DNA from 4 places in the Neobacillus sp. SM06 genome. Region 4 is predicted to be linked to each of the others. Evidence: predicted binding sites of a transcription regulator. Region 4 holds the regulator's gene; each other region holds the start of a gene.
What was found. Region 4 encodes Rex, which represses fermentation and respiration genes when NADH is low (regulators of the CRP and FNR family bind a similar motif). Its sites were predicted from a motif close to TTGTGAAATATTTCACAA; they were not measured.

Region 1 (7,693 bases), on a different contig from region 4:
TTAAAGCAGCAGCAATTCTGCGCCGCCGCAAACATGAGTTTTCGGCATTGATGACAAAAGAAGCGGGCAAACCTTGGCGCGAAGCCGATGCCGACACGGCGGAAGCAATTGACTTTCTCGAATTTTACGGCAGGCAAATGCTCAGGCTCAAAGACGGCATGCCTGTGCAAAGCCGTCCAAATGAATTTAATCGGTATGACTATATTCCCCTTGGTGTTGGAATCATCATTTCGCCATGGAACTTTCCATTAGCGATCATGGCAGGCACAACTGTGGCTGCTATTGTCTCCGGCAATACCGTCTTGTTAAAACCGGCATCCGCTACGCCGGTGATCGCCGCCAAATTTGTTGAAGTCATGGAAGAAGCAGGCCTGCCAAAAGGGGTACTGAACTTTGTTCCAGGAAGCGGCGCTGAAGTCGGGGATTATCTCGTTGACCATAAAGATACCCGTTTTGTCAGCTTCACCGGTTCCCGCGATGTGGGGCTGCGCATTTTTGAACGTTCCGCAAAATTGGCGGATGGTCAAATTTGGATGAAACGACTAATTGCCGAAATGGGCGGCAAAGATACGATTGTAGTCGACAGTGAAGCGGATCTCGAATGGGCAGCCCAATCGATTGTGGCTTCAGCATTTGGCTTCTCCGGGCAAAAATGTTCAGCATGTTCCCGCGCGGTCGTTGTGAAAGACGTTTATGACCAGGTGCTGAATCGCGTTGTCGAGTTGACCAATCCATTAACCGTCGGCGACCCGGCAGACCAAGGAAACTTTATGGGGCCGGTCATTGATCAAAATGCTTTTGTAAAAATCAATGAATACATTGAAATCGGCAAACAGGAAGGCAAGCTGATGGCGGGCGGAGAAAGCGATGATTCCACCGGTTTCTTTATCAAGCCAACTATTTTTGCTGACCTTGATTCAAAAGCGCGGATCATGCAAGAAGAAATCTTTGGCCCGGTCGTCGGATTTGCGAAAGCGAAAGATTTTACCGAAGCGATTGAAATTGCCAATAACACAGAATACGGATTAACCGGTGCCGTAATCACAAAAAATCGCGCCCATATGGAACAGGCGCGCCAAGATTTCCATGTTGGTAACCTGTACTTCAACCGCGGCTGTACAGGAGCCATCGTCGGCTATCAGCCATTCGGTGGCTTCAACATGTCCGGCACCGATTCCAAAGCCGGCGGTCCGGACTATTTGCTGCTGCATATGCAAGCAAAAACCACTTCGGAACTTTACTAATTTACTAGATTTTGTGAAAAAGACCTAAAATAGCTGCAGCACCCTGTTAAAACGATTTAAATCGCAAAAGAAGTTATCTTGCTATGAGATAGCTTCTTTTGCGTGCGTTTAAGAGGAGAACAGCAAGTGGTAAATAATTGAAAATGTAAACAGAATGTAAAAGTTGGTATTTTTATGTTAACTATTTGTAAATAACCGGATAAATCTGAATTATCTTGTATAATTAAGGTGTGGCCATGAAATACTTAAATATTTAAGTAAATTATTAAAAAAGGAGTTTTGAAATTATGAAAAACTTTTTTAAAAAATCATTGGCATCATTGGGTGTTACAGCATTTGCAGTCGGCGCTTTTTCAACAGTTTCAAATGCAACGATAGCTTGGGATTCTGACGCAAGTTGGTATGGATCTGGAGGAAGAGCAAATGTATACGCATATACTTCTCAGTCAAATGAGCCAGCAAATTATAAAATTACTGTTTATGCTGAAACAAATGATGGTTCACAGAAATATGCTCAAAAAAATCCTGCCAGTGCTAGTGACTCGATATCAGTCAGCTTTTTAACTGCTGGTCCAGTAAGCAGTGGTTTTTCAGAGCATGAGTGGGTAATGAGTGGTGAAAGTGGATTTGTAAGGAAGTCCATCGATTTCCACTAAAATAGGAGTTAAAACAAACCGTGAATGAGGCTCACATAGTCTTGTTCACGGTTTAAAATAGCTGGAGGGCTTTATGAGGCAAATAATAAAAGATATATTCATAAACAAGAAAATTTTTCTCATGCTTTTTATAGGCTTTTTGCTGACGATATCTCCAATTCTTATTGCTTTTTCAACGAAAAATTATTATGATGAGTTATTTTATGATTCTAAAAATGGTTTTTTTCAGTATTATTACTCGATTAATTTATCTAATGTGAAAGAGTTAGATTTTCATAAAATGCAGGAACTGGCAGAATCTAATTTTATTAAATCTAGCGTTATTACAGAAACTATTTCAGCAAAAATTCCGGAAATAGGTTTTGTAATGGTTGTTGGTTTACTCAATAAAAATATTTGGTCGCCGCCTTTGATCAAAGGAGCAAAATTAGATCTCAATGAAACGAACAATATAATAGCTGGAAAGAATATTTCCAGTACGGTGGGCAAAATAAAATTATTTGATAAAGAATACACGATTAAAGGAATTACCGGGAAAGGCATGGGAAGTGAATACAATAGTAAAATTTATCTATCGCTAAAAAATGCACCTGAACAAATTAAACGTGATATAGAAAAGTCCAATACCCTTCAACTAATTGTCAGGTCAAATCAAAGTCCGAATAAAGAAATAAACGGATTCGTTTCTAAAGTAAAACAAATGAATAAAATTCCGAACATCAAGATCATAAATGAAAAAGCAAATTATGAAAATCAGAAAAACTCCAGACAGGGAGTAAAAGAAGTATTAAGTTATCCTTATAAACTTTTCATTATCGCGCTTATTAATTGTATAACCGTTAGTTATCTGTGGATTTATCTGAAAAGAAAAGATATTTCTTTAAGAAAAGCTTTAGGAGCAAGCAATCTAAATCTCTTTTCGTTTGTATTTGGTCAATTGTTAATCTGTGCAACTTTAGCAACAGTCAGTTCGATCGTTATCCTGTGGGTTTTGGGCAAAATCGGCAACAATATTCTTTATTTTACAAGTTACAATATTGGCTTGAGCTTCTATCTATATCTCACCAGTCTGGTCATAACATTCGTTGTTTCTTTTATTACATCGATCATTCCGTTTCTTCATATAATGAAAATCGAACCCGCAAAAGCATTAAAGGAGTAAATCATATGATGAAAATGAAAAGTGCTCTTAAAGCTTTAAAAAAAAGATGGGTGATTTCAATTCTTCTTCTTATCCAATTTACTTTTGGATTATCAACGATAACGGGTTCTGTCAACGTGTTTTATAACTTATTTTATTTGAAAAATAATTCACTTTTAGACTTAACCAGCACATACTTAATTACAAGTAAAAATCCTGAGGTTGCTGATGAAAGAAAATTTAAGAAAGAGCAAGCTGAGCAGATTTTTAATAAGTTAAAAAAGAACAAAGATGTCATATCGTATGGTACCTACTATGAAGAATTCTTGCCAGTTGCTGCAAGTTCAGTACCACTTAACAGTAAGCTGCTTTCTGAGCTAAATCAAACAAACCTAGGGATGGACAAGCCAGCAATACGTGCAATTGTGATTGATGGAAACTATAATCAGCTTTTAAACTTACAAGTTGAGCAGGGAAAACGGTTTTCTGCTCAGGACTTTACGTATAATCAGAATGAAAAAACCAACATTTTGGTAGGCTCCTATTTCAAAAAGTATTTTCGTATCGGAGATGTAATTAATAATCAATACACGATCATTGGTTTTTTGCCAAAGGATAAATATATTGTTAATAATAATACCACAAACACCTATCTAAAATTGGATAAGGCAGCAGTGATGCCAATGCCTGCTGATATAAACAACAATTATGCTGCCATGTTTTCCAGATTACATGGAGGAACCATTTTAAAATTGCGAAAAGGTGCGGATGTAGAGAAATTAATTCAATCCATTCAAATAAGAGGCGATAACTCTCAGATGTACCTTAAAAACTTAGGTGTAGAGATCCAACAAAATATAAAGAGTAATAGCTACACTGAAATCCCACAAATCATATTGGGTTTGAGTTTTATCCTATTTTCAGTGATTGGAATTGTAGCAACCACATTTATATCGATTATGATGCGGAAAAGAGAATTTGGGGTAAAATTAGTTCTCGGTGAAAGTAAATATGGCCTATTTATTCAAATTCTTTTAGAGAATCTATTGATTGGTATTGTTGGGATGGGCTTATCACTCATTCATTTTATCTGGAAATATAGTGGACTATTAAAAATTTCAAATGAATTCAATTTAGCGAGTGCATTAGACTTTAAAATGAATGCTTCTATCGTATTTCCAGTATTTTCAGTTCTATTACTCGTGATGATCTTATCAAACCTTATCGTCTTTTTGTTTATTAGAAATTTGGAGCCGAAGTCATTGATAGGAGGAATGGAGTAATGGATTTTATTAATCTAAAAAATATCAAAAAGATCTATGGGAATAAGAATCATCTTACTTTTGCATTAAACGATATCAATTTATCGATTAAACAGGGAGAAATGATTGCGATAATGGGGCCATCAGGTTCTGGAAAAAGTACACTATTGAATATTTTAGGGTTAATTGATACCCCAACAGAAGGTGACTATTTTTTAAACGGAAAATCTTTACATGAGATTCGAAAAAATAAGATGCACAAAACGAGAAACCAAATGATCGGATTTGTTTTCCAATATTTCGCGTTGTTAAAAGATTATACTGTCCTTGATAACGTTATCTTGCCGCTAACTTATCGGAAAGCAAGCCATAAGGAGAGAATTTCTAAAGCAAAATTATATCTAGAAAAAGTGGGTTTGAAAGAGCATATGCATAAAACCCCGGATGAATTATCAGGTGGCCAACAACAAAGGGTGGCCATCGCCAGAGCATTAGTATGTGAACCGGAACTAATTTTAGCTGATGAACCAACGGGAAACTTAGATCGAAAAACCGGCGAAGAGATAATCCATTTATTACTACAATTAAACAAGGAAGGAAAAACGATTATTGTTGTAACGCATGATGTTGATGTTGCCAAAAAGTGCGATCGGATTATTGAATTAATTGACGGAAAAGTGAATCATGACACGATGACAGTCGAAAAAGTTGGCAATTCCTAGAGGCTTGTAAAAATACGATGTAATGTATTCAATTATAATCAAGCTGCCGGATTGGTGGCTTTTTTCTCGTCAATTTCCTTGAATTGTTATAAATGAGGCTGATTGCACCCCGAAATTGAATTTATTCCGCCTTAACGATCAACATATCCGCCTACATAATCAAGAATTCCGCCTTCATCCGTCATAATTTCGCCAACAACTATGATTATATCGCCTACGCCCCCATTAATTCCGTCTTCAGACATTTAAGCTAGCCGACTTTTTGACAATAATGTGAATTTGTTCACAAATACACTCAAATTGTGACGTACCTCACAAATTTTTAACCTCAAGGGGAATACAATTTACTCATAGGAAAAACGACCAGATGAAAAAACGATAGGAGAGACGATCATGAACAAGAAAAAACTCGTGATGATTGGTAACGGCATGGCCGGTGTACGGACAATAGAGGAAATCCTCAAAATCGCTCCAGACCAATTTGAGATTACCATTTTTGGAAAAGAACCATACCCAAACTATAACCGTATTAAATTATCAAATATCCTCCAAGGTGATACAAACTTTGATGAAATTATCATTAACCCGCTCGACTGGTATGAAGAAAACAAGATTCAATTATTCACAGGTGAGGCTGTAACCAAAATTGACAGCAGCGCAAAACGAGTCATTACCGACAAGGGTCGAGAAGTTGAATACGATGAATTGATTATGGCAACTGGCTCGAATTCGTTCATTCTACCAATTCCAGGTGCTGACAAACAAGGTGTAACTGGATTTCGTGATCTCAATGATTGTGAAATGATGATCAAATCGGCAAAAGAATATAAGAAAGCCGTCGTCATCGGCGGCGGACTGCTTGGACTTGAAGCGGCACGCGGCTTGCTTAATCTCGGCATGGAAGTGGATGTAGTCCATTTAATGCCGCATTTGATGGAGCGCCAGCTAGATCCAGCAGCATCGGCATTGCTGAAAAAAGAACTGGAATCCCAAGGCATGAATTTCTTAATGGAGAAGCAAACCGTTGAAATTCTCGGTGATGAGCGGGCAACAGGGCTTCGTTTTAAAGACGGATCTGAAATTGACGCCGATCTTGTAGTAATGGCGATTGGCATTAAACCAAATGTAGCGGTGGCAAAGGATAGTGGCATTTATGTCAATCGCGGGATTGTCGTGAACGATTATCTGGAAACTCAAACCGCTAATGTTTATGCCGTTGGTGAATGCGCTGAACACCGCGAAATCGTTTATGGCCTGGTTGCGCCATTATATGAACAAAGCAAAGTGCTAGCAAGCCGGATTTGCGGCAAAGAAACAGCACCATATGAAGGCTCGGTTACAGGAACACAATTAAAAGTTGCTGGAGTTGACCTTTATTCGGCGGGGGAAATTTTTGAAGATGAAACAACGCAGGCAATCAAAGTTCATAATGAATTTGACGGCGTTTATAAAAAGATTTTAATCAGAGACAACCGGGTCGTCGGGGTTGTGCTTTACGGTGATACGCAGGACAGCACAAAGCTGTTTCGAATGCTGACAAAAAAAGAAGATGTTAGCGGCATGACAAGCATTTCACTTTTACAATCACAGGACGGCTCAGCCACAGGCGATGATGTTGCTTCAATGCCGGATGATGAACTAGTCTGTGGCTGCAACGGAGTCACAAAAGGTACGATTGTGGAAGCAATCCGCACCCAAGGATTAACAACGGTTGATCAAGTTGGCGGCTGTACAAATGCCGGACGTTCATGCGGACGCTGCAAACCGATGATTGGCAAAATTTTAGCTCATACGCTTGGGGATCAATTTGATGCGGCTGCTGCGCAAAAAACAACTCTTTGCGGCTGTACAACACTTAGCCGTGACGAAGTGGTTGCCGAGATTAAAGAAAAGGGCTTAACAAGCATTAAAGAAGTTATGAACGTGCTTGGCTGGAAAAATGAAGAAGGCTGTACAAAATGCCGTCCGGCGCTTAACTACTTCCTTGGCATGATTTATATGGATGAATACAAAGATGACCGTGATTCCCGCCTGGTAAATGAAAAAATGCACGCCAATATTCAAAAGGATGGAACGTTCACGGTTGTCCCAAGAATGTACGGCGGTGTGACAAATGCAAAAGATTTGATTAAAATTGGCGAAGTCGCTGAGAAATACAATGTACCGCTTGTAAAATTAACGGGCGGTCAGCGGATCGGCTTGTTCGGTGTCAAAAAAGAAGATCTGCCCGCTATTTGGGAAGAGCTTGACATGCCATCCGGGTATGCGTACGGAAAAACACTGCGCACGGTTAAAACTTGTGTCGGCGCCCAATTCTGCCGCTATGGAACACAAGATTCCATGGCACTTGGCATCAAGCTTGAGAAAAAATTTGAACGGCTCGATACGCCGCATAAAGTGAAAATGGGTGTATCGGCATGTCCGAGAAACTGCTCGGAAGCGGGGATCAAAGATTTCGGAGTCGTTGGAATTGATGGCGGCTGGGAAATTTATGTTGGCGGTAACGGCGGTGTCGACCTTCGTGCCGGCGATTTGCTCATTACGGTTAAAACACAAGAAGAAGTAATGGAAATCGCTGGAGCCTATTTGCAATACTACCGCGAAACAGCCACTTACTTGGAGCGCACATCGAAATGGCTTGAGCGCGTAGGACTGGAGCATGTCAAAC
Region 2 (7,693 bases), on a different contig from region 4:
CTAGTTTTTATGAGCTTTCATTGGAGTGAGGTTCCAACGAATGTTTTGACATTAAATGAATTTGATCCTATTTCGGGAACAGCCGAATTCAAAGCGTGCGCCGTCGCCATTTCGAAACTGAACTAGTGTGAAAAGAGCCGCCAAATCACCAAGATGATTTGGCGGCTCGCTTTATTTTTACCCGATACATCGTGTTCATTTAGGTCGAAAGCGAGTATATAATAGTCAAATACTTCTGTCTATTAGTCATCTTCTCGTAATATGAATGCATTATCTGTAAAGGATTATTAATCTCCCTGTTCTTTCGATTGAGAGAATTCATGTTATGATTGTTTCTGTTAGCTGCTAAGAGAACATGGGAGGTAGAACAATGATCAAAACGATTAAAACTTTGCTTGCAGTTGCTGCACTCTCAGGAACTGTAGGTGCTAATGTACAGGCGGCAGAAATTACAGTACAAAAAGGTGATACGCTCTGGAATCTATCACAAGTACATAATACGTCTGTAGAAAACTTAAAAAATTGGAATAAACTTACAACCGATGTCATTCACCCTGGGGATGTGTTAACGGTCCAAGAAGAATCCCATTATACAGTAAAACAGGGTGACACTTTATGGGCGATAGCGGAAAACTATAACGTAACTGTTGCTCAATTAAAAGAGTGGAATCGACTTCATTCAGACTTAATTCGTCCAGGTTTAAATCTTGTCATTCTTGATCATAAAGTTGCAAACAATTTAACAAGCCAATCCGAACGTAAAACGGAATCCGCAATCAGTACAAGTGCCAACACTCAAAGCCGAGCGGAGGTTCAAACTGTCCCAGCTGTGGCACCTAGCCAGTCAGAGGTGAAAGCACAAAGCAAGACTGTACAACCAATTCCAGTAAACAATCAAATCAGCTCAAAAGAAATGACGGTAAAAGCTACAGCTTACACAGCTTCATGTGCCGGATGCTCGGGCGTAACAGCAACCGGCGTCAACCTGAAAGCAAACCCCGATGCAAAAGTTATATCGGTTGATCCATCGGTCATTCCACTTGGATCGAAAGTATATGTGGAAGGATATGGTGTTGCCACAGCAGCTGACACTGGCGGCAGCATTAAGGGAAATCGAATCGATGTCTTTATTTCCTCAAAACAGGATGCTATTAACTGGGGAACAAAAGAAGTTAAAGTAAAAATATTAAACTAAAAAACAAGCTGGATATTATCCAGCTTGTTTTATGTTTTCAGGTATTACCGTTGTTTTCCGTTGATAATAAAACCAATTTAGTAGGATAGAAACAAAATAAAACGCAATAAAGAAATAAAAAGCGGTAACGGGTGTTCCAGTAGCTTTTACAGACCAGCCGAAAAGCTTAGGAATAAAAAAAGAACCGTAGGCTGCAAATGCGGCGGAAAAACCGATTACAGGTGCAGCTTCTTTTGGAATAAAGATGGTTGGAATCATTTGGAACGTTGATCCGGAACCAACACCTGAAGCTAAAAATAGGACAAGGAATGCTGCTAAGAAACCAGCAAACTGTTTGCTGCTTAGAAAGAAGATGACTCCGCCGGCACCGATTCCCATAATGACCAGGACATAGGCCGTAATTTTTGCCCCACCAATTTTATCGGAAAGCCAGCCGCCGACAGGACGGGCAGCAGCGGCAACAAGCGCACCTAAAAAGGCCAATGAAATATGTTCCGGAAATTGCGATTTTAGTAAAAGCGGGAAGGCTGCCGAATAGCCAATAAATGAACCGAACGTTGCAACATACAGTACGGTCATGATCCACGTATGTTTTCTTTTGACGATTACAAATTGATCAGCAACAGATTGTTTTGCATTTGGAACATTGTCCATCCCAAATAAGGCAAGAATCGTCAGAATAGCAATTGGAATAACCCATATGAACGCAGCATTTTGCAGCCAGATTTTTTGGCCGTTCGCTATAACTTGATTTCCGCCAATGAATGCAAAAGTTCCAGAAGTAATAATTAACGGTGTAACAAATTGAACAACAGACACGCCCATATTTCCTAAACCGCCATTAATCCCAAGCGCTGTTCCTTTTTCTTTTTTTGGAAAAAAGAAACTGATATTTGCAGATGAAGAGGAGAAGTTGCCTCCGCCTAATCCGCAAAGGGCTGCAAGCAAAAGCATTACCGAAAAAGGCGTTTCAGGATTTTGAACAGCAAAGCCTATTCCGATCGCCGGAATCGCCAAAATGGCAGTTGAAATCACTGTCCAGTTTTTTCCCCCGATTGTTCCAACTGCAAAAGTATAGACAAAACGCAAGGTTGCGCCAACGAGACCGGGAATTGCTGCTAGGGTAAATAATTGCTCTTCGGAAAAATGGAAGCCGATATCATTCAACCGAACTGCGACAACTGACCAGATTTGCCAAACGACAAAAGCCAACATCAGGCTTGGAACAGAAATCCATAGATTCCGATTGGCATGTTTTTTCCCTTCTTTATTCCAGAACTTTTCATCCTCTGGATTCCAATAACTTAGTCTTGCCATATTGTTTCCTCCAAATTTTTAAAGTATCAAATGATTCGCGATTTACATTGTTAATCTTAAAAGAGAGAAACACTGAAAGATTGTGAGGTACGTCACATTTTAAGTGAACGAACTGTGAACGGAGAGAAATGGACATAAAGTTGTAAAAATATCTTCTCAGAGGGATGGATCAATTAAAAAAAGGTCCTCAAGAAGAAGACCTTTTTGCAGATGGTTTTAAATCCTTTACTACGTCTTGTTTTAACTCATTAAACATACCCACAAAATTTTTAGTTTCGCCTGCATCATTTTTAATAGCGGAAATGGTTAACCATTCTAAATAAACGTCTTGATTTTTTCGCTTATTCCAAATTGGTCCTTGCCATGAGCCATTGCTTCGTAAATTTTCCCACATTTTGTGATAAAACTCATTAGTATGCTCACCTGACTGAAGAACGCTTGGCGTTTTTCCTACAACCTCATCCTGCGAGTAGCCGGTAATTTTAGAAAATGCAGGATTGACCATTTGAATGACACCGTTAGCATCTGTGACGATAATTCCTTCTGTGGTTGATTTAATAATTTTTGCTGAGATTTCAAGCTTTTCCTGATAAAACAGCCATACAACCAAAATTAAACTTGCGAGGGAAAACTCTGACAATGACATAAACCCTATCGCATAATGACCAGTTAAATTAAATAGGATGGTCAGAATCAATGGCGGGAAGAATCCGCCCAACCCTCCCATTGCAGCAACGATTCCGTTAACAATTCCTGCTTGTTTCGTAAAATAAAAAGGTACCAATTTAAAAATCGCCCCATTGCCGATTCCTGCACAAAAAGAAACGAGCAGGCTGCCGAACGAATAAATGGGCAGGGAAGGTGTAAAGGATAACAAAAATCCTGCAAAAGTCAGCCCAAAAAAGACGCCTATTAATATAAGAAAAGGGTTAATTTTGTCCCCAAGCCAGCCCCCGACTGGACGGAATAGTGTCGCGACAACGATAAATCCCGCAGTCCGCAGCCCGGCATCGACTTTTGACAATTCAAAATGATTCACCAAGAAAGACGGCAGATAAATCGTGAATGCAACAAATGCTCCAAAAGTAATGAAGTAAAACAAGCTTAAAAACCACAGTTTTGGATTTTTGTATACCTCTTTTATTTGCTCTGTTAATGGATTATTGACTTTTTTCTCATGCCGGTCTCCGAAAAGAAAATTTATAAGAGCAAAAACAAGAACAAGAACAAGAAAAATTTTAATCGTTGATCTCCATCCGAAAGCATTTGCGATAACAGGTGCGGCAAACGAGGTTACAGCTGTACCGATATTTCCGGCACCGTAAATGCCATTAATGAAACCATGCCTTTCTTTCGGGTAGTATTTAGGCAAGGAAGTTACCCCGACCGAAAAGATTGCACCGCCGACACCCAGAAGAAATCCCCCTAGCAATAGCAAAAGTAAAGTGTTGGCGAAGCTAATGATAAAAATGGGGGCAAGCATAACTAAAAAGCTGATTGTAAATAATGTACGCGCCCCAAAGCGGTTAGTCCAGTACCCGATTGGCACTCGAAGAATGGAACCGAGAATGACTGGAACTGCTGTCACCCAAGCTTGCTGGGGAGATGTTAACTGGATATCCGATTTTATAAAAGGCATTAATGAAGACAGAAGCACCCAAACCATAAATCCTGCAATTAGACTCGATGTTTGAATGACTAATTGTTTTGTTCCTTGATTCATGAAAATCCTCCTTTTAACCCGATTAATCGTAGATTGCCCAATCAAAAAGGGATCATCCAATGCTTGAAGGTGATTTTATTATAAAGAGAAAACCAAATGGAAAGATGTGAAGTATGATACAAATTTGTACACATTGCCGCTATTTACATTCGGCGCTATTAAAATTTTGGTCAACACAGTCTTTGTATAAATCATATAGGTAGAGCGGAAAAAATTTTTTCAATAAATAAGGCTTTAATGTGTGAAGGGATTGTTTACATTCGTTCATTGGAGTAGTATATTTTTCCTTGTACATATGAAATGATCGCTGAATCAAATTTGAGCGGGGGAACCACATTGGCTAATTTTTAGCCGGTTTGGGGCGAATCCTTTTTAAGGTAGGGTTTGTTGAGAATCCGAGTCCGTCAGCTAACCTCGTAAGCGCAGGGAAATGGTTTTCTTAGTTTTAGACACTAAGGGGTTCCCTAGTGTTTTTTTGCTTTATGGATGGAAAGAATACAACTTCCTAGAACAGCAAGATTTAGAAACAGGAGTGAAATGAATGGGAACACAGGAACTAATTGCTTTAGTCATTTTTCTATTTACTTATGCCATGATCATTTCAGAACAAATTCATCGAACGACGATTGCGATGCTCGGTGGCTTGCTAATGGTTGCACTAGGAATTCTTGATCAAAAAGCAGCCATTCACTATATTGATTTCAATACAATTGGCTTGCTTGTCGGAATGATGGTGATCGTTGGAATAACCGCTCAAACTGGCGTTTTTGAGTATATCGCCATCTGGTCAGCACAAAAAGTGAAGGGGGATCCAATTAAAATTTTAGTGGCATTAAGTGTTTTTACAGCTATTGCTTCCGCCTTTTTAGACAATGTAACAACGGTTTTACTTGTTGTCCCGGTGACATTAAGCATTACAAACCAACTGAAAGTAGGTCCGATTCCGTATTTGTTATCGGAAGTATTTGCGTCAAATATTGGTGGAACGGCGACTATGATTGGCGATCCGCCTAATATTATGATCGGCAGTGCGGTAAAGGGACTAACATTTAATGCGTTTATCAAGAATTTAACGCTCATTAATCTATTGATCTTGATTGTCACGATCGCTCTTTTAGTTGTTTTTTATCGCAAACAGCTGCGTACAACAATGAAGTACAAAGAAGAGCTACTAAAAAAAGATGCCCACAAAGAATTAAAGGATCCGGTTTTGCTGAAAAAAAGTTTGCTCATTATTTTTCTAACGTTGGTCGGATTTTTTAGCCACCAGTTTACCCATCTGGAAACGGCGACCATTGCGTTAATTGGCGCATTTTTATTACTCCTTGTCACCGGTGACAAATATTTGGCAGTTGCCTTGGAAAAAATAGAATGGACGACCCTTTTCTTTTTTATTGGATTGTTTGTGATTGTAGGGGGACTCGTCGAAACCGGTTTAATTGGGGCGCTGGCGAAAAAAGCGATGTCCTTAACAGGTGGAGAATTAAAATCGACCACTTTTCTTGTACTGTGGATGAGCGCGCTCATTTCTGCTTTTGTCGACAATATTCCATTTGTCGCTACAATGATACCGCTCATAAAAGAAATGGGGACTCTAGGAATTACGAATTTGGATCCGCTTTGGTGGAGTTTGTCCCTTGGTGCGTGCTTGGGCGGGAATGGCACATTAATCGGCGCCAGCGCCAATCTAGTTGTTGCTGGGATTGCTTCAAAGAATGGCCATCATATTTCATTTATGCGATTTTTGGTGATCGGTTTTCCAATCATGATTGTTTCCATTTTAATTTCAACGGTTTATGTTTATTTTCGTTATTTGATGTAAATGTATAGGGTAAATGAAAATTGCTGGGAGGAAAAATAGTGAGGAAAAAATTTTATTTTGACCCTCCTAAAATACTCGTTTTGGGATTTGGTGCGATTATTCTTATAGGTGCAACCTTGTTAACTTTGCCGATATCGACAGTAGATGGCAAAGGCTTATCATTTTTAAATGCGCTTTTTACAGCAACCTCTGCCACTTGTGTTACAGGGCTCGTTGTTGTCGATACTGGATCAACGTTTACCATCTTCGGCCAAGTGGTTATTTTATCGATGATTCAAATAGGCGGACTTGGATTTATGACATTTGCCACTTTGTTTGCTTTCCTTTTGGGAAAAAGAATTTCCTTAAAAGAAAGAATCCTGCTGCAAGAGTCATTGAATAATTTGTCCATGGAAGGCGTGGTTCGATTAGCAAGACGGATTCTAATTTTTACTGCGGTTATTGAACTTACTGGAGCCATGTTGCTTTCTATTCGTTTTTCTTTTGATATGCCCATTGGAAAAGCAATCTATTTTGGCATTTTCCACTCAATCTCACTTTTTAACAATGCCGGTTTTGATATTATGGGTGACTTTCGCAGTTTAACAGGTTATGTTCAAGACCCGGTCGTTAACTTAACAGTTGATGCATTGATTGTTCTTGGCGGAATTGGGTTTATTGTTTTGAACGAATTATTTGAGTACAGGCAAGTGCGGAAATTATCGCTGCATACGAAAGTAGTACTGCTGACGACAGCTGTGTTAATCATTGCAGGAACAATTGGCATTTTTGCACTGGAATACATGAATCCCAAAACATTAAAGCCATTGTCCTTTTTAGGAAAAATTCTTGCATCCTCTTTTCAAGCTATCACACCGAGAACTGCGGGTGCCAATACACTGAATATTGGAGACATGACGCAATCATCACTCTTTTTAATCATTTTTTTAATGTTTGTCGGTGCATCACCTGGTTCGACAGGCGGCGGTATCAAAACAACGACTTTTATTACGTTAATTGGTGCAGTATGGTCGCAAATTCGAGGAAAAGAAGATGTCATTTTCTACCGCCAGCGAATTGTCTATGAGACCATTTACAAAGCGTTAACTGTTACGATCAGCGGATTATTTATTGTCATGCTGGTAACGATGTTATTGACAATTACCGAACATGGGAAAGATTTTTTAATGATCTTATTTGAAGCGACATCTGCTTTTGGAACAGTGGGGCTATCGATGGGATTGACACCAGATCTATCGCCGATTGGCAGGCTACTCATTATCTTTGCAATGTTTGCTGGACGAGTAGGTCCTTTAACCATCGCGTTTGCGGTAACCATTCGCCGAAATCCAGATGCATTCCGCTATCCTAAAGGCAAAATCATGATTGGTTAATGAAACGGAAAGAAAGGTGAAAATATAGTGGTAACAACTTATGCAATAATTGGCCTTGGCCGCTTTGGATTAAGCTTGGCCTCAAAGTTATTTGAAGCAGGACAGGAAGTTTTGGGTGTCGATATGAATGAAGAAAGGGTGGAGGACGCCCATCCATATGTCACCCATGCCTTAATTGCGGATTCAACGGATGCCGAAGCGTTAAAATCGATTGCGATTCGGAATATCGATACAGTCATTGTGGCAATTGGAAACGACATTCA
Region 3 (7,693 bases), on a different contig from region 4:
ACAGTTCAATCCGCAGAAAATTTAATGAGAGAAAATAAACAGCGTGACGCTATTTTTGTCACTGGAAATACAGCGATTGATGCGCTGGCAACGACGGTTAAAGAAGAGTATCATCATGAAGTCTTGGATAAAATAGGAAACGACCGCTTAATTCTTTTAACTGCACACCGGCGCGAAAATCTCGGAGAGCCCATGCGCAATATGTTTAAAGCAATTAAGCGCATTGTGACCGAACAGCAGGACGTCCAAGTCGTTTACCCTGTGCATTTAAACCCAGTTGTACGTGAGCTTGCGGCTGAAGTGCTCGGCAATGATTCGCGAATTCATTTGATTGAACCGCTTGATGTCATTGACTTCCATAATTTTGCTTCAAGAGCTTATTTGATTTTAACCGATTCCGGGGGTGTCCAAGAAGAAGCGCCATCTTTAGGTGTACCGGTGCTTGTTCTTCGCGATACAACTGAGCGTCCAGAAGGAATTGCTGCTGGAACGCTGAAGCTTGCCGGGGTTGAAGAGAAGCGGATCTATCAATTGGCGACAGAGCTGCTAACCAATCCGGAGGAATATGCAAAAATGGCGCATGCAGCGAATCCGTATGGTGATGGAAAGGCTTCCCGGAGGATTACGGAAGCGATTCGTTATTTCTTTAAGCAAACAGAAGATCGTCCAGAAGATTATATAACAGGCTGAGTGAATCTCAGCCTGTTTTTATGTTTTAAAGGGCATCATAGGCGGTATTGCAAGGGATAAAAAGATACGGGCGAACGAATCGGTAAGCAGCTGTGAATAAAACAGTGACAAATCCGGATAAAAGGAAACGAGCCGATCGAGTTTGCGATGAGATCCAGGTCGCGAGCCTCGATCCGATCCGGGAGCTGACCCAGTTCGCGAGCCGCTCCGTCCCGCCCGATCCGCAAGCCGCCCCACTCCGATCCGCGGGCCGCTCCGCTCCGGGAGCTGACCCAATTCGGGAGCCGCCAGAAGTGACAAAGAAGTGACAAATACGGATAAAAAGAAGAAACCCGCGGATAAAAGGAAATTATCCGCGGATAAACGGAAAAACTTCGCGGATAAACGTCCAAGTTTCGCGGATAAAAGGGAAAACCCCACGGATAGAGACCGCGGGCCGCTGCGATCCGCAATCCGACCGATCCGCAATCCGCCTCGATCGGCGCCCCGATCCGGGAGCTGACCCAGTTCGCGAGCCGCCAGAAGTGACAAAGAAGTGACAAATACGGATAAAAAGAAGAAATCCGCGGATATAAGGAAATAATCCGCGGATAAACAGAAAAACTTCGCGGATAAACGCCCAAGTTTCGCGGATAAAAGGGAAAACCCCACGGATAGAGACTGCGGGCCGCTGCGATCCGCAATCCGTCTCGATCGGCGCCCCGATCCGGGAGCTGACCCAGTTCGCGAGCCGCCAGAAGTGACAAAGAAGTGACAAATACGGATAAAAAGAAGAAACCCGCGGATAAAAGGAAATTATCCGCGGATAAACGGAAAAACTTCGCGGATAAACGTCCAAGTTTCGCGGATAAAAGGGAAAAACCCACGGATAGAGACCGCGAGCCACTCCGCCCCGATCCGCGAGCTGACCCAATTCGGGAGCCGCCCCGCCCCGATCCGTGAGCCGATCCGATCCGCGGGCCGCCTCGCCCCGATCCGCAAGCCACTCCGATCCGGGAGCTGACCCAGTTCGCGATCCGATCCAGTTCGGGAGCCTCTACCCGTCCCCGCCCCGCAAGCCAAACCGATCACAGACCGAACACCTCGCAAAAAATGACAATTCTAAATAAATGAAACGCCGACCTTTTGCAATGCCCCGTTCTGTAGCACTCGATCACATACTTCTGAAACCGATGGAAAACAATAAAACAAAAAGGAGATTTCGTGGAATGAAGAGACTTCTTGTGTTAGTGCTTTTCGGAATGGTCCTTTTGCCAGCCGGAATCAGGGCGGACGATGCTTCGGTTGCGATCATCATTTTGAAAAGCCCCCAATCAGAACAGCAAATCAAAGAACTGCTGAAACCATTTCCGAATGTGAAGCTGCGCCGTATTTTTCGCGAGGCAATCACCGGGTTTTCGGTGGAAGGCAGTCAAGCTGCCATTGCTGGTTTAAACCAAAGCCATGAAATTCTTGCCATTTCCCCCGTGAATAACTACCAAGCTGAAATGGAGGAAAATGTGAAAATCATTGGCGGGGAAGAGGTGCGCCGGTTAAACAGAACGCTCACCGGGAAAGGGATTACGGTGGGCGTCATTGACACAGGCATCGATTATACCCACCCGGATCTGCGCGCAAACTTTCACGGAGGCCATGACCTTGTCGACGGGGACGATGATCCAATGGAAACGAAGAGTAACGCTCCGGGCAAGTCTACCCTTCATGGCACCCATGTTGCCGGTATTATTGCCGCAAATGGCAAAATAAAGGGAGTGGCCCCCGATGCGAAAATTATCGCCTACCGTGCACTTGGTCCCGGCGGTTCCGGAACAACAGAACAAGTTCTCGCTGCCATTGAGCAGGCGATCAAAGACAAAGTGGATATTGTAAACCTCTCGTTAGGTGATGAGATCAATGGACCCGATTTGCCGATCAGTCTGGCACTCAATCGCGCCGTTGATAAAGGTATGATTGCTGTGGCGGCCGCGGGAAATGCCGGGCCAAACAATTGGACGGTCGGCTCACCCGGTACGGCGGCGAAAGCCATCTCCGTTGGTGCCTCAACACCGACAATGGAAGTGCCAACTTTATTAATAGAAGAAAAGCGGCAGAAAATCCGAATTGAACCGTTGACCGGTTCCCGAAACTGGACAACCGAGCGCAGCGTGGAACTCGTTGATGGCGGCTTAGGTACAAAAAAAGAAGTAACGCACGCTGCTGGTAAAATAGCGCTCATCAAGCGGGGGGGTCTCTCGTTTACAGAAAAGGCTAAAAACGCGGCGGCTGCGGGAGCGGTCGGCGTGCTTATTTACAACAATACAAGTGGCGGGTTTACAGGGAATTTGCAGGAACTCGTGACCATCCCGGTTGGTTCGCTCTCTAAGGGGGTTGGAGACTTTTTAAAAAAGCATGGTTTGCCGCTTACGGTTCGGCTCGAGATGGAGGTGGAGAAGGATCGGCTGGCGGATTTTAGTTCGCGCGGGCCGGTGACGGTGACGTGGGATGTGAAGCCGGATGTGGTGGCGCCCGGGGTGGCGATTGAGTCGACGGTGCCGGGCGGGTATTTGGCTTTAAAGGGGACGAGCATGGCGGCGCCGCATGTGGCGGGGGCGTGCGCGCTGATCAAGGAGGCACATCCGGATTGGACGCCGGCGGAGGTGAAGGCGGCGTTGATGAATACGGCTAAGCCGCTAAGGAAAAATGGCGGGGACGACTATCATGCCTATGAGCAGGGGGCGGGAAGGATTCAGGTGGATAAGGCGGTAAAAGCAGGGACGCTTGTGTTGCCGAGTTCGGTTCAGTTTGGCAAGTTTCAGCTTGCCGATTCTTTGCATCGCCATAAGGCGTATTTGCTGGTTGAAAATAAAAGCGGTGTCCGGCAGCGCTATTCGTTTGCTGTGCCGGAGCGGAGGGATGGGCTGCTGTGGAAGGTTCCGCTCCCGTTTACACTTGCGCCGGGAGAAAAGCGGGAAGTGGAAGTGGAGATCGCGGTGGAGCCGGAGTTTTTCAGGAAAAAGATTTATGATGGTGCTATTCGGTTGCTTGCCGGGGCGGAGGAAATTCGGATCCCGTATGTGTATGTTTTGGAAGAGCCTGATTATCCAAGGGTGATGGGCTTTGAGCTGACAAAGGGAGATCAGCCGGGAACGTACCGCTATGAGGTTTATTTGCCGGGAGGGGCGGAGGAGTTTGGGATTGCGCTGTTTTCGCAGGCTGATTACCGGTTTGTTGGCTATTTGGATACAGACCGGAATGTGAAGAAAGGCCTTCTAAGCAAACAAATTGCCCGCGAGAAACTGCCTCCGCCTGGTACGTATGTGGTCAAGGTGTTTGCGAAAAAGGCGCAGAAAGAAGATCGTCTTGAAACAACGGTAATGTTTGGAAAAGAGAAGGAGGAATGATGGGGATTTCTCCTTTTATTACAAGGAAAAGAGGAAAAAAACTATGAACGATTTGTGAATTTTTTCATCCCAAATTCATTGACATTGCCAAGCCCCTATTGTATGCTAACAAAGGGTGTAAAATGGTAGGGTTTTCACAATTTTCGGGCAATAGCCAGGAACTTAATTTCTTTTTCAAAACCATCAATTTCCCTCAATGCCCTGCTGTCATTCTCAATAGTGAGGATGGTTAAAGATGCGTCAAAATAACCGCAATCCATTTCAAGCAATGGCCTTAATGTCCGCAATCATTTCTCAGTTAGTTGGTTCCATTCTCATTGGTATTTTTGGCGGGAGATGGCTTGATTCACAATGGGGAACCGAGCCGATTTTTTTGATCATCGGGTTATTTATCGGGTTAGCGGCGGGGATCTATTCCATGCTTGTTTCGATCCGTCATTTCTACTCAGGAGATTAAACAGCTATGCCAGAATTTCAAGAAATCTATCAACGGCAGCATAAGATTTTCTTTTACTTGCTGTCCATTTATGTTCTCGGCTGGGGATTCACTCCATATCAAACTATTTTTTTGGGTTTGATTCTCGGAACTTGCTTCAGTTTCTTGAATCTTTGGTTATTGGTTAGAAGGATGAAGCGTTTTGACAAGGCAATTGCCAGCGGAAAAAAAGTGCGTTCGTTAGGATTGCTGTCACGAATGGCGACGGCGGCTATTGCGGTCATAATTGCATTGAAATATCCGGAATACTTTTATATTATTAGTGTTGTATGGGGACTAATGACATCTTACATTGTCATTATGATAGATTATCTTTACCACTCACTGTTTGTACATAAATAAGGGGGAAGCGAGGTGAGTTAACATGGAACATGGAGCTCCTGTGGTAGAATTTCTTGGCCTCTATTTTAATTTAGCGAATATCTTGATGATTTCGGTTGCGAGCATTATCGTGCTGATCATTGCGGTTCTTTCTACCCGCAAGCTGGCAATGAAACCAACCGGAATGCAAAATTTCTTTGAGTGGGTCATGGATTTTGTCAAAGGCATCATCAATAGTACAATGGATTGGAAGGATGGCGGAAGGTTTCACATTCTCGGCATAACCTTAATCATGTATATTTTTGTCTCCAATATGCTGGGCCTCCCATTTGCAATTGTCGTGAATGACAAGCTGTGGTGGAAATCGCCGACAGCCGATCCGATTATTACGATGACGTTATCGGTCATGATCGTCACCCTGTCCCATTATTATGGAATAAAACAAAAGGGTGTGAAAGGTTATGCGAAGGGTTTCTTTAGCCCGTTGGCCTTTTTGTTTCCGTTAAAAATCATTGAAGAGTTTGCCAATACGCTAACCTTGGGTTTGCGTCTTTATGGAAATATTTATGCCGGAGAACTGCTGTTATCCTTATTATCGGCAGGATTGGCAACGGGAGTAGTTGGTACGATTGCAGCAATACCGCTAACTCTTGTCTGGCAGGCGTTTTCAATTTTTGTCGGCACGATCCAGGCATACATTTTTACGATGCTGACGATGGTTTATATGTCACATAAAGTTGGACATGACCACTAGTTTTTCTCTGTTCATTGTTGAACAAACCATTACTGTAAGTGAGAATTTTCTAGATATAAATTCTTTCTAACAAAAAAAGATATTATCCAATTTTAAGGAGGAACTTTAATAATGAATCTTATAGCAGCAGCAATTGCAATTGGTTTAGCAGCAGTCGGCGCAGGTATCGGTAACGGTTTAATCGTCGGCCGTACAGTGGAAGGAATTGCCCGTCAGCCAGAAGCACGCGGTTTATTGCAAACTACGATGTTTATCGGGGTAGCGTTAGTTGAAGCATTACCAATTATCGGCGTTGTTATTGCGTTCATGGTTTTAGGCCGATAATAGCGGAACATTCTAATGGCGAGAGGGATAAATAGAAACCTTCGCCATTCATTTTGTCTAGTTGTGAAAAAAAGCTGATTTTTGAAGGGAAAGACTCTTGAAGGGAGTGAATCGAGGGTGTTAGCAGACAGTTTGGTATTGGGTGCTGCAGCAGAGGGTGCCCGTTTAAATAGTGGCGATATCATTTTCCAATTACTTGTTTTCCTTGTCTTGTTGGCATTATTGAAAAAATACGCTTGGGGTCCTTTAATGGGGATCATGAAACAGCGTGAAGAGCATATTGCTGGTGAGATTGATGCAGCGGAAAACAGCCGTTTGGAAGCGAAAAAGTTGTTGGAAGAACAACGCAGCCTTTTAAAAGAAGCACGTGCAGAAGCGCAAAGCTTAATGGAAAATGCGAGAAAACAGGGAGACGTGCAGCGTGAGGAGATCGTTGTAGCTGCCCGGTCAGAAGCTGAGCGCATCAAAGAAGCTGCGAAGCTCGAAATTGATCAAGAGAAAGAAAAGGCCGTTGCCGCGATCCGCGAACAAGTGGCTTCCTTGTCTGTCCTAATTGCTTCAAAAGTCATTGAAAAAGAATTGACTGCCGAAGATCAAGACAAGCTGATTAGTCAATATATTCAAGAGGCAGGAGAAGAGCGATGACGAGCTCCATGATTGCAAAGCGTTACGCGCTGGCTCTTTTCCAAATCGCAAAAGAACACAATCTTCTTGACGAAATGGAAGAAGAACTTCGCGTTGTCAAGGAAGTTTTTACGTATAGCTCTGATTTAAAGGCTGTTTTACAGTCGCCAAAGCTTGAACCGTCAGAGAAAAAAACAATTTTAACAACGGCGTTTGCTTCGATGAATCAATATGTGGTCAATACATTGCTGCTGTTGATTGACCGCCATCGCGAGGGAGAGCTCGTTAGTGTGGCGGATGAATTTATTGAATTGGCAAACGAAGAGCGGGGCATCGCTGAAGCGGAAGTGTATACGACACGCCCGCTGACAGAAGATGAACGGAAGGCATTTTCCTCTATTTTTGCAGCAAAAGTGGGGAAAAAGGCACTAAGAATTGAAAATATTGTCGATACCGATTTGCTTGGCGGCGTCCGCCTGCGGATTGGCAACCGAATTTATGACGGAAGCTTGCGAGGCAAGCTCGATCGTCTTGAACGTAAATTATTAGGATAAATCGTAGATAGGGGTGAAACTCGTGAGCATCAAAGCGGAAGAAATTAGCGCGCTGATAAAGAAGCAAATTGAAAACTATCAGTCGGAAATTCAAGTGAGTGATGTGGGTACAGTGATCCAGGTCGGTGACGGTATTGCCCGAGCTCATGGCCTCGACAATGTTATGGCCGGAGAACTTGTTGAATTTTCCAACGGCGTTATGGGTATGGCGCAAAACCTTGAAGAAAATAACGTCGGAATCATTATTCTTGGACCTTTTACGGAAATCCGTGAAGGCGACGAGGTTCGCCGTACAGGCCGGATCATGGAAGTGCCTGTAGGGGAAGAGCTGATCGGACGGGTTGTAAATCCATTGGGACAACCAATTGATGGCATGGGTCCAATCAATACGACCAAAACCCGCCCAATTGAAGCGGTCGCACCTGGGGTAATGGATCGGAAATCGGTTCACGAGCCGCTGCAAACAGGTATTAAGGCGATTGATGCCCTTGTGCCAATCGGGCGCGGTCAGCGTGAGTTAATCATCGGTGACCGGCAAACAGGTAAAACA
Region 4 (7,693 bases):
ATGAAAGAACACGGCCATTTTGACGTCATCGGGGAAACGCGAGATGATGCGGCCGGTGAAGCGTATGATAAAGTCGCGAGAACGTTGAATATGCCTTATCCGGGGGCCCGCATATTGACCGGCTCGCCCAAGAAGGCAAACCGGCAATTGACCTGCCGAGAGCATGGCTTGAAGAAAATTCATATGATTTTAGTTTTAGCGGGTTAAAATCAGCTGTGATCAACACCGTTCATAATGCAGAGCAGCGCGGTGAGAAAATGAAACCGGAAGATTTGGCTGCAAGCTTTCAGGCAAGTGTCATTGACGTACTGGTGAAAAAAACGGTAAAAGCAGCCGAAGAATACAATGTCAAACAAGTTTTGCTGGCTGGCGGTGTTGCGGCAAATAAAGGATTAAGAGCGGCGTTGACAGACGCCTTTTCGGCAATGCCATCCGTAGAGTTGGTAATCCCGCCATTATCGCTTTGCACGGACAATGCCGCGATGATTGCGGCAGCTGGCAGTGTGATGTTTGCGAAAGGAAAGCGGGCTGATTTAGCGTTAAATGCCAATCCTGGACTCGAAATTGATAAATACAATCATGAAAACAGTTAATAAAGTCTCTCTACGGGGCAATGGACGGATGTTTGCCGATCGATTGCACACCGGGAGGGACTTTTTTTTGTGGATAAAGTGAAACTTCAATTCGAAAAAAGAATTCCTTATTGTGAATAACCAATAATAACTGTGTATAATGTGGATAAGTAAATCGTTTTTTGTGGATAATGTGGAAAAATGACAAAAAGGTTACTGAATTAAGATTGTAATTGTGGATAAAAATGTGGAAAAGCGGGATTTAGTATCCCGCTTTCCGTTTGCTATCGGTAGCTGTTCGTGTTGAGTGGCTCGTCGCCGCGTTTTTATTCGGCAAGCTCTGTCCATTCTTCCAGTAACATTTCTAGTTCGGCTTTGGCTTTGTCGTTTTGCGCCGTTATTTCCAAAACCTTCTCATGGTCTTGAAAAATCTCTGGTTCACACAACTGCTGTTCAAAACTGTTGATTTGTGCTTCCAACTGTTCGATTTTTACTTCAATTTCTTCTAATCGCCTTTTCCGTTGGCGTTCTACTTTTTTGCTTTCTTTGTCCTGTTGATAACTTGTTTTTTCCGAAGTGGCGAGGGCGGCCGTTTTTGTGGCTGAAGCTGTTTTTTCAAGGGCTTTCAGCTCTTCGATTTCATTTTTCTTTTCCACATAATAATCATAGTCGCCAAGGTACTCGCTGCAGCCATCCGCATGTAATTCAAGCACTTTGGTTGCGATTCGATTGATAAAGTAACGGTCGTGGGAAACAAATAAAATGGTTCCCGGATAATCGATAAGGGCATTTTCGAGAACTTCTTTGCTGTCAAGGTCAAGATGGTTCGTTGGCTCATCTAAAATAAGAACGTTCGCTTTTTCCAGCATTAGTTTGGCAAGAGCCAGACGCGCCTTTTCGCCGCCGCTAAGTGTGGAGACGATTTTTAATACATCGTCTCCGGAGAACAAGAAATTCCCGAGCACGGTCCTGATTTCTTTTTCCGGCTTTAACGGGAAATCATCCCAGAGTTCGTTGAGGACTTGTTTATTGGACGTCAGCTCGGCTTGTTCCTGATCATAATAACCGATGGTGACGTTTGAACCGTACTGTACGGAACCGGAAAGGGATGGCAGCTTTTTTATAATCGTTTTTAAAAGTGTTGATTTACCAATCCCATTCGGCCCGACTAAGGCAATGCTTTCGCCGCGGCTTACTTGAAAGGTGAGATTTCCGGCAATTTTTTCACCGTAACCAATCGTCAAGTTTTCTACCTTTAAAACATCATTGCCGCTTTGCCGCTCAATCTCAAAAGCGAAGGAAGCGGACTTCTCATCCCCTAAAGGGCGGTCGATGATTTCCATTTTATCCAATTTTTTGCGTCTACTTTGCGCCCGTTTGGTTGTTGAGGCCCTTGTCAAATTCCGTTGAATAAAATCTTGCAAATCGGCAATTTCCTGTTGCTGTTTTTCATACAGCTTCATTTCCCGTTCGTAATTGGCCGCTTTTTGTTCCAAATAGGTACTGTAGTTTCCAAGGTATTTTCTGATTTGGCGGCGGGAAACTTCATAAACGGTATTGACGACTTTATCGAGAAAATAGCGGTCATGGGAAACAATTAAAATGGCCCCATCATAGTTTTGCAAATATTGCTCAAGCCAAGAGAGGGTTTCAATGTCCAAATGGTTTGTCGGCTCGTCCAATATTAAGATATCTGGCTTTGTGAGCAGCAGTTTTCCTAATGCCAGACGGGTTTTTTGGCCGCCGCTTAAACTGGAAATCATCAAGGAATCATTGGGAAAATTTAACCCGTGCAGCACCGAGCGGATATCGGCTTCGTACTGATAGCCGCCAAGCTCCTTAAAATTGATTTGCAGCTGGTCATATTCTTTCAGAATTCTTTCATACCGGTCTTGATTTTCATGGATGAGAGGATCGGCCATGCTTTCCTCTAAGTTTCTCAATGATTTTTCCATCGTTTGCAGGTCTGCAAACACTGTCAGCATTTCTTCCCCTATCGATAATTTGGACTCCAAACCGGTATTTTGCGCCAAATAGCCGATCGTTACGTCTTTCGGCTTGATGACTTCACCACTGTCATGTGAAATCTGTCCGGCAATCATTTTTAATAATGTGGATTTCCCAGCTCCATTGCGGCCCACGAGCGCAACGCGGTCACGAGTTTGTAATTCCAGTTTTATATTCGATAAAATTAGGTCAGCCCCATAGTATTTTGAAAGTTGATTGACTTGTAGCAGTAGCATTTTTTTCACCTCAATTACTAAAATTAGTGTACCGTATTCCTTGATTGTCAGCAATAAAGTGAGTGTGGATTTTACTGAACGTTACTGCGGGATAAAGTCGATAGCCCGGCTTTTTAGCGGTACAAAATCAATTAATTTAAGATTATTCGTGCAAAGTTTCACACATACAGTGAAAAATAGTGTATGATTTAACTGGAGGAATGTAATAATGGCAGAATTTACACATTTCAATGAAGAAGGCAGAGCAAAAATGGTGGACGTTAGCGACAAGCCTGAAACAACGAGGACGGCACTGGCCCACTCCAGCATTACCGTAAATAAAGAAATTTACGAAAAAATTACTCATAATGAGATGAAAAAGGGCGATGTGTTAGCAGTTGCCCAAGTTGCGGCGATCATGGCTGCAAAAAAAACATCGGAAATTATACCGATGTGCCACCCGATTGCGTTAACCGGCATCAATATTTCTTTTTCTTGGGAAAAAGGTCAGCCAGATCAATATACATTAAATATAAAGGCAGCGGTTAAAACGAAAGGGAATACAGGTGTAGAAATGGAAGCGCTAACAGCCGCATCTGCATGTGCGTTGACCGTGTACGACATGTGCAAAGCGGTTGACAAAGGAATGATTATTGGCGCCACTTATCTTGTGGAAAAAACCGGCGGCAAGAATGGTGATTTCAAACGAACCGAACAAATTTAAGATTGATGGGGGTGTAAGGAATTTATGAACAATGAATCGATGAAAATCCCGCAGGCAACGGCAAAACGGCTGCCTTTGTATTACCGATTTTTAAATCATCTTCATTCTTCGGGGAAGCAAAGAGTTTCCTCAGCGGAATTAAGTGAAGCCGTGAAAGTAGATTCGGCTACAATTCGCCGCGATTTTTCCTATTTTGGCGCGTTAGGAAAAAAAGGCTATGGCTACAATGTGAACTATTTGCTGTCCTTTTTCCGAAAAACGCTTGATCAGGATGAATTGACAAAAGTGGCTTTGATCGGAGTAGGGAATCTGGGCACTGCTTTTTTAAATTATAATTTTTTAAAAAATAATAATACGAAAATTGAGTATGCCTTCGATGTCGATCCGAATAAAATTGGTACCAAGATTGGAGATGTTCCGGTTTTTCCTATGGATGAGCTGGAGGAGCAATTGAAGGCTGAGGATATCCAGGTGGCCATTTTAACGGTTCCCGCGCCCGTGGCGCAAACCATAACCGATAAATTGGTCAAAGCCAATATCAAAGGAATTTTAAATTTCACGCCAGCAAGATTAAATGTTCCGCCTTCGATCCGGATTCACCACATCGACTTGGCAGTGGAATTGCAGTCGCTTGTCTATTTTTTAAAGCATTATCCGAACGAGAACATTGAAGAAGAAATGTAACGATCAGAAGATCTTTTCGCCACGGAAGGTGAAAGGATCTTTTTTTGCTAATCAGAATTTATATACATAAATTCTGATTAGCATAAGGGCAACTACGCCTCTGTCTTCGCCAAAGGCTCGCCAATCGGCGAGTTTTCTTTAAAACCTTTAAAACGCAACAGTGTTATGTTACGTTTTTATTCGAAAGGGGTTTTTGCTATGAGTGATGAATTAATTTCTAAAAAGGATCTTTTGGACTTAACGGGTATTTCCTATGGACAGTTATACCGGTGGAAAAGGAAAGATCTGATTCCGGAGGACTGGTTTATCAGGAAATCCACTTTTACCGGTCAAGAAACCTTTTTCCCCAAAGAAAAAATACTTGAGCGGATCAATAAAATTCAAACAATGAAGGAACATCTGTCGCTAGAAGAACTGGCAGATATGTTCTCTCCCAATTTGACTGATTTGCAGTTATCAAAAGACGAATTGATAAAACGTAACATTGTTTCAAAATCGGTGCTTGATTTTTATTTAGAAAATGATAACCGTGGCCAGCAGTTTGACATAGCGCGAATCGTTGAAATCGTTATTCTGGAAACACTCCTCCAGTCGGGTGACATTCATCAGGAAGAAGGTAAAATGGTTCTCGATCTTTTAAAAGACCATTCGCCATTATTGAAACAAAAAAACTGTGAATTAGTGATCCTTCGGAAACTAGGCATTTCAACATGCCTGCTGCTTGTGAATGCGGAAGGGGTTTATTTTGAAAAAGGGGCAAAAGTTGTTACACAGCTGCCTCTATTAAATCTGATGGAAGAATTAAAGGTAAAACTAGTATAGAGATGAATGTAGATGGCATCGAATGAACGGGGAGATCTGATCACCTTCAACAGAAATGCTGCCTTTGCTGCTTCCATTTATCAAAAACGAAGGTGTACTTTTGGCCAAGGTGATCGAAGGGGATGACATCTATCTTGAAAATACGAAAGCTGAGGTCGTGAGAGGCAATACGATCCAGATTGGATCAGGCTGTACAATCGGTCAGGTCGAGTACTCTCGCACGCAGCTTTAGCCAGGATTCGGAGTCGTCGGTAAAAATAAAAACAAAACGAAGCCTCAAATGAGAAAAAGAAATTTGCTCTCATGCTTTCGTACCAGTCACGGGCACCCTTAAACGTACGGGCCTTTTCATTTTAGGATGAAAAGGCCTATTTTTTCCCTTTATTTTTTGCAAAAGAAAACAAGATAATTTTGAGCCCCGAACCAAGATCAAATGTCGCAAGAATGACGAGCAGGTAGGCAAAAAAGCCCCAGCCGTTTTGCTGGACATCCTGGATGGCGAAGTAGGTAAACAAGGCTCCTAACAACAGATAAACGAAGCCTGAAAAGAGCGGTGACTGTCTCATAAAAATCCTCCGATAAAATTTTGCACAAACCCGGCATCTTGAATCAATTTTTCAAGATCATTCCGGAAAGCCGATTGAATGATAACCACAAGTGTATTCATGGCGACATGGGCGAAGATGGGCACAAGGATATGCTTTGTCCGGATATACAGATAGGCAAAGGTAAAGCCCATCGATGAATACAGCAGGACATGCTGCGGCTCCATATGTGCGAGCGCAAAGATAACAGAACTTGCAAGCGCGGAAACAAAGAAGTTAAATCGTTTGTATAGGGTTCCAAACAGGATTTTCCGAAAAACGATTTCTTCAAGAATCGGTCCGAAAATCGAGCTTACAAGTATCGTTAATGGTAAGGTGTCAATGATTTTTAAAATTTGCTGTGTGTTTTCAGACCCCATCGGCACGCCGATCAGCCGCTCAATGTTCGCTGCCAGCGATTGAGCGAAAAGAGCAAGAAAAACGCCGAAAATGGCCCAGATGATCGAGACACTTAGCGAGCTTCCCGAACGGTTATCACGCGTGCCGCGCATTTCTTTTCGCAAAATAAACAAGGTGATGGCAAGGCCAATGCTAAAACTAATAATCAGCCAATAGGGAACAGCCAGCCTTTGATTTTGACCAAGCTGCTTAAGAATAAATGCGGTGAGCGGAATGCCGGCGAAACTGGAAAATTGCATGGCAATGTATACAATTAAGATTGTCCAATCGTCTCTTTTCAAAATGCGAGTCTCCTCCAAAGGTAACGAAATATTTCTGCACTATAAACCATTCTACTCTTTTAATAGCCGTTCTTTCAAATAGAAGCGTTTTCGCGAAAAAAATTGGTATAAAATCGATTGTCGATAAACATACTTTTAAAGGTGTTTGCATTGACAAATAAAGCAATTTTTTTTGCAAAAAATTTTGGCTTCATACTTGCAAAAAATGATTCGATTCATTATTATAATAATTGTGTTAGCACTCAAGAGTAGTGAGTGCTAATAATGACTGAATAACATATCAATTTGAGGAGGTTGTTTGAATTGTTAAGACCATTAGGTGATCGCATTGTGATTGAGCTTGTTGAATCAGAAGAAAAAACTGCAAGCGGTATCGTATTACCGGACTCAGCTAAAGAAAAGCCTCAGGAAGGAAAGGTTGTTGCCGTTGGTACGGGTCGCGTCCTTGATAATGGAGAGCGCGTTGCCCTTGAAGTTTCTGTAGGCGATCTGATTATCTTCTCAAAATACTCTGGTACTGAAGTGAAATACCAAGGTACTGAATACTTAATTTTACGTGAAAACGATATTCTTGCTGTTGTAGGCGAGTAATTGAATTTGAACATTTATACTTATAATCAATCTTTTGAGGAGGTTCTTGTAAATGGCTAAAGAAATTAAATTTAGTGAAGATGCACGCCGCGCTATGCTTCGCGGAGTTGATACACTTGCAAATGCGGTAAAAGTAACGCTTGGACCAAAAGGACGCAATGTCGTTCTTGAGAAAAAATTCGGCTCACCACTCATCACAAATGACGGTGTAACAATTGCCAAAGAAATCGAATTAGAAGATGCTTTTGAAAACATGGGTGCGAAGCTTGTTGCTGAAGTTGCCAGCAAAACAAACGATGTTGCCGGTGACGGTACAACAACGGCAACTGTTCTTGCACAAGCGATGATCCGCGAAGGTCTGAAAAACGTAACGGCTGGTGCGAACCCAATGGGAATCCGCAAAGGAATCGAAAGAGCCGTTGCAACAGCTGTTGCCGAATTAAAAGCCATTTCGAAGCCAATCGAAAGCAAAGCATCAATTGCACAAGTTGCGGCTATTTCTGCTGCTGATGAAGAAGTGGGCCAATTGATTGCTGAAGCAATGGAGCGCGTTGGCAACGACGGCGTTATTACGATTGAAGAATCCAAAGGCTTCACAACTGAATTAGATGTAGTCGAAGGTATGCAATTTGACCGCGGCTATGCTTCACCATACATGGTAACTGATTCAGATAAAATGGAAGCTGTATTAGACAATCCATATATCTTAATTACCGATAAGAAAATCTCCAGCATCCAGGAAATCCTTCCGGTTCTTGAGCAAGTGGTACAACAAGGCAAGCCATTACTTTTG

Region 1: nirB (nitrite reductase large subunit NirB) is a predicted target of Rex. The motif match lies at 5,297-5,314, and genes of this name have one in related genera.
Region 2: ACQYAD_RS10960 (NarK family nitrate/nitrite MFS transporter) is a predicted target of Rex. The motif match lies at 2,593-2,610, and genes of this name have one in related genera.
Region 3: ACQYAD_RS17310 (AtpZ/AtpI family protein) is a predicted target of Rex. The motif match lies at 4,123-4,140, and genes of this name have one in related genera.

The regions. Positions count from the first base shown of each region.
Region 1 is NZ_JBNWEO010000009.1:58,544-66,236, forward strand. It holds gene pruA (L-glutamate gamma-semialdehyde dehydrogenase) at 1-1,244, shown strand, start outside; gene ACQYAD_RS02830 (hypothetical protein) at 1,532-1,900, shown strand; gene ACQYAD_RS02835 (ABC transporter permease) at 1,974-3,062, shown strand; gene ACQYAD_RS02840 (ABC transporter permease) at 3,068-4,324, shown strand; gene ACQYAD_RS02845 (ABC transporter ATP-binding protein) at 4,324-5,025, shown strand; gene nirB (nitrite reductase large subunit NirB) at 5,419-7,693, shown strand, end outside.
Region 2 is NZ_JBNWEO010000015.1:274,824-282,516, forward strand. It holds gene fdhF (formate dehydrogenase subunit alpha) at 1-126, shown strand, start outside; gene ACQYAD_RS10955 (LysM peptidoglycan-binding domain-containing protein) at 371-1,195, shown strand; gene ACQYAD_RS10960 (NarK family nitrate/nitrite MFS transporter) at 1,211-2,512, opposite strand; gene ACQYAD_RS10965 (nitrate/nitrite transporter) at 2,700-4,235, opposite strand; cyclic di-AMP (ydaO/yuaA leader) riboswitch at 4,531-4,673, shown strand; gene ACQYAD_RS10970 (SLC13 family permease) at 4,777-6,057, shown strand; gene ACQYAD_RS10975 (TrkH family potassium uptake protein) at 6,096-7,430, shown strand; gene ACQYAD_RS10980 (potassium channel family protein) at 7,458-7,693, shown strand, end outside.
Region 3 is NZ_JBNWEO010000019.1:51,117-58,809, reverse strand. It holds gene wecB (non-hydrolyzing UDP-N-acetylglucosamine 2-epimerase) at 1-690, shown strand, start outside; gene ACQYAD_RS17325 (hypothetical protein) at 726-1,436, opposite strand; gene ACQYAD_RS17320 (hypothetical protein) at 1,486-1,779, opposite strand; gene ACQYAD_RS17315 (S8 family serine peptidase) at 1,899-4,070, shown strand; gene ACQYAD_RS17310 (AtpZ/AtpI family protein) at 4,306-4,527, shown strand; gene ACQYAD_RS17305 (ATP synthase subunit I) at 4,534-4,908, shown strand; gene atpB (F0F1 ATP synthase subunit A) at 4,931-5,641, shown strand; gene atpE (F0F1 ATP synthase subunit C) at 5,753-5,965, shown strand; gene ACQYAD_RS17290 (F0F1 ATP synthase subunit B) at 6,083-6,610, shown strand; gene ACQYAD_RS17285 (F0F1 ATP synthase subunit delta) at 6,607-7,143, shown strand; gene atpA (F0F1 ATP synthase subunit alpha) at 7,166-7,693, shown strand, end outside.
Region 4 is NZ_JBNWEO010000017.1:313,932-321,624, forward strand. It holds partial or broken gene tsaD (tRNA (adenosine(37)-N6)-threonylcarbamoyltransferase complex transferase subunit TsaD) at 1-593, shown strand, start outside; gene ACQYAD_RS15010 (ABC-F family ATP-binding cassette domain-containing protein) at 899-2,815, opposite strand; gene moaC (cyclic pyranopterin monophosphate synthase MoaC) at 3,024-3,518, shown strand; gene ACQYAD_RS15020 (redox-sensing transcriptional repressor Rex) at 3,543-4,202, shown strand; gene ACQYAD_RS15025 (YhbD family protein) at 4,401-5,024, shown strand; partial or broken gene ACQYAD_RS15030 (cytoplasmic protein) at 5,131-5,256, shown strand; gene ACQYAD_RS15035 (YdiK family protein) at 5,393-5,590, opposite strand; gene ACQYAD_RS15040 (CPBP family intramembrane glutamic endopeptidase) at 5,587-6,309, opposite strand; gene groES (co-chaperone GroES) at 6,613-6,900, shown strand; gene groL (chaperonin GroEL) at 6,953-7,693, shown strand, end outside.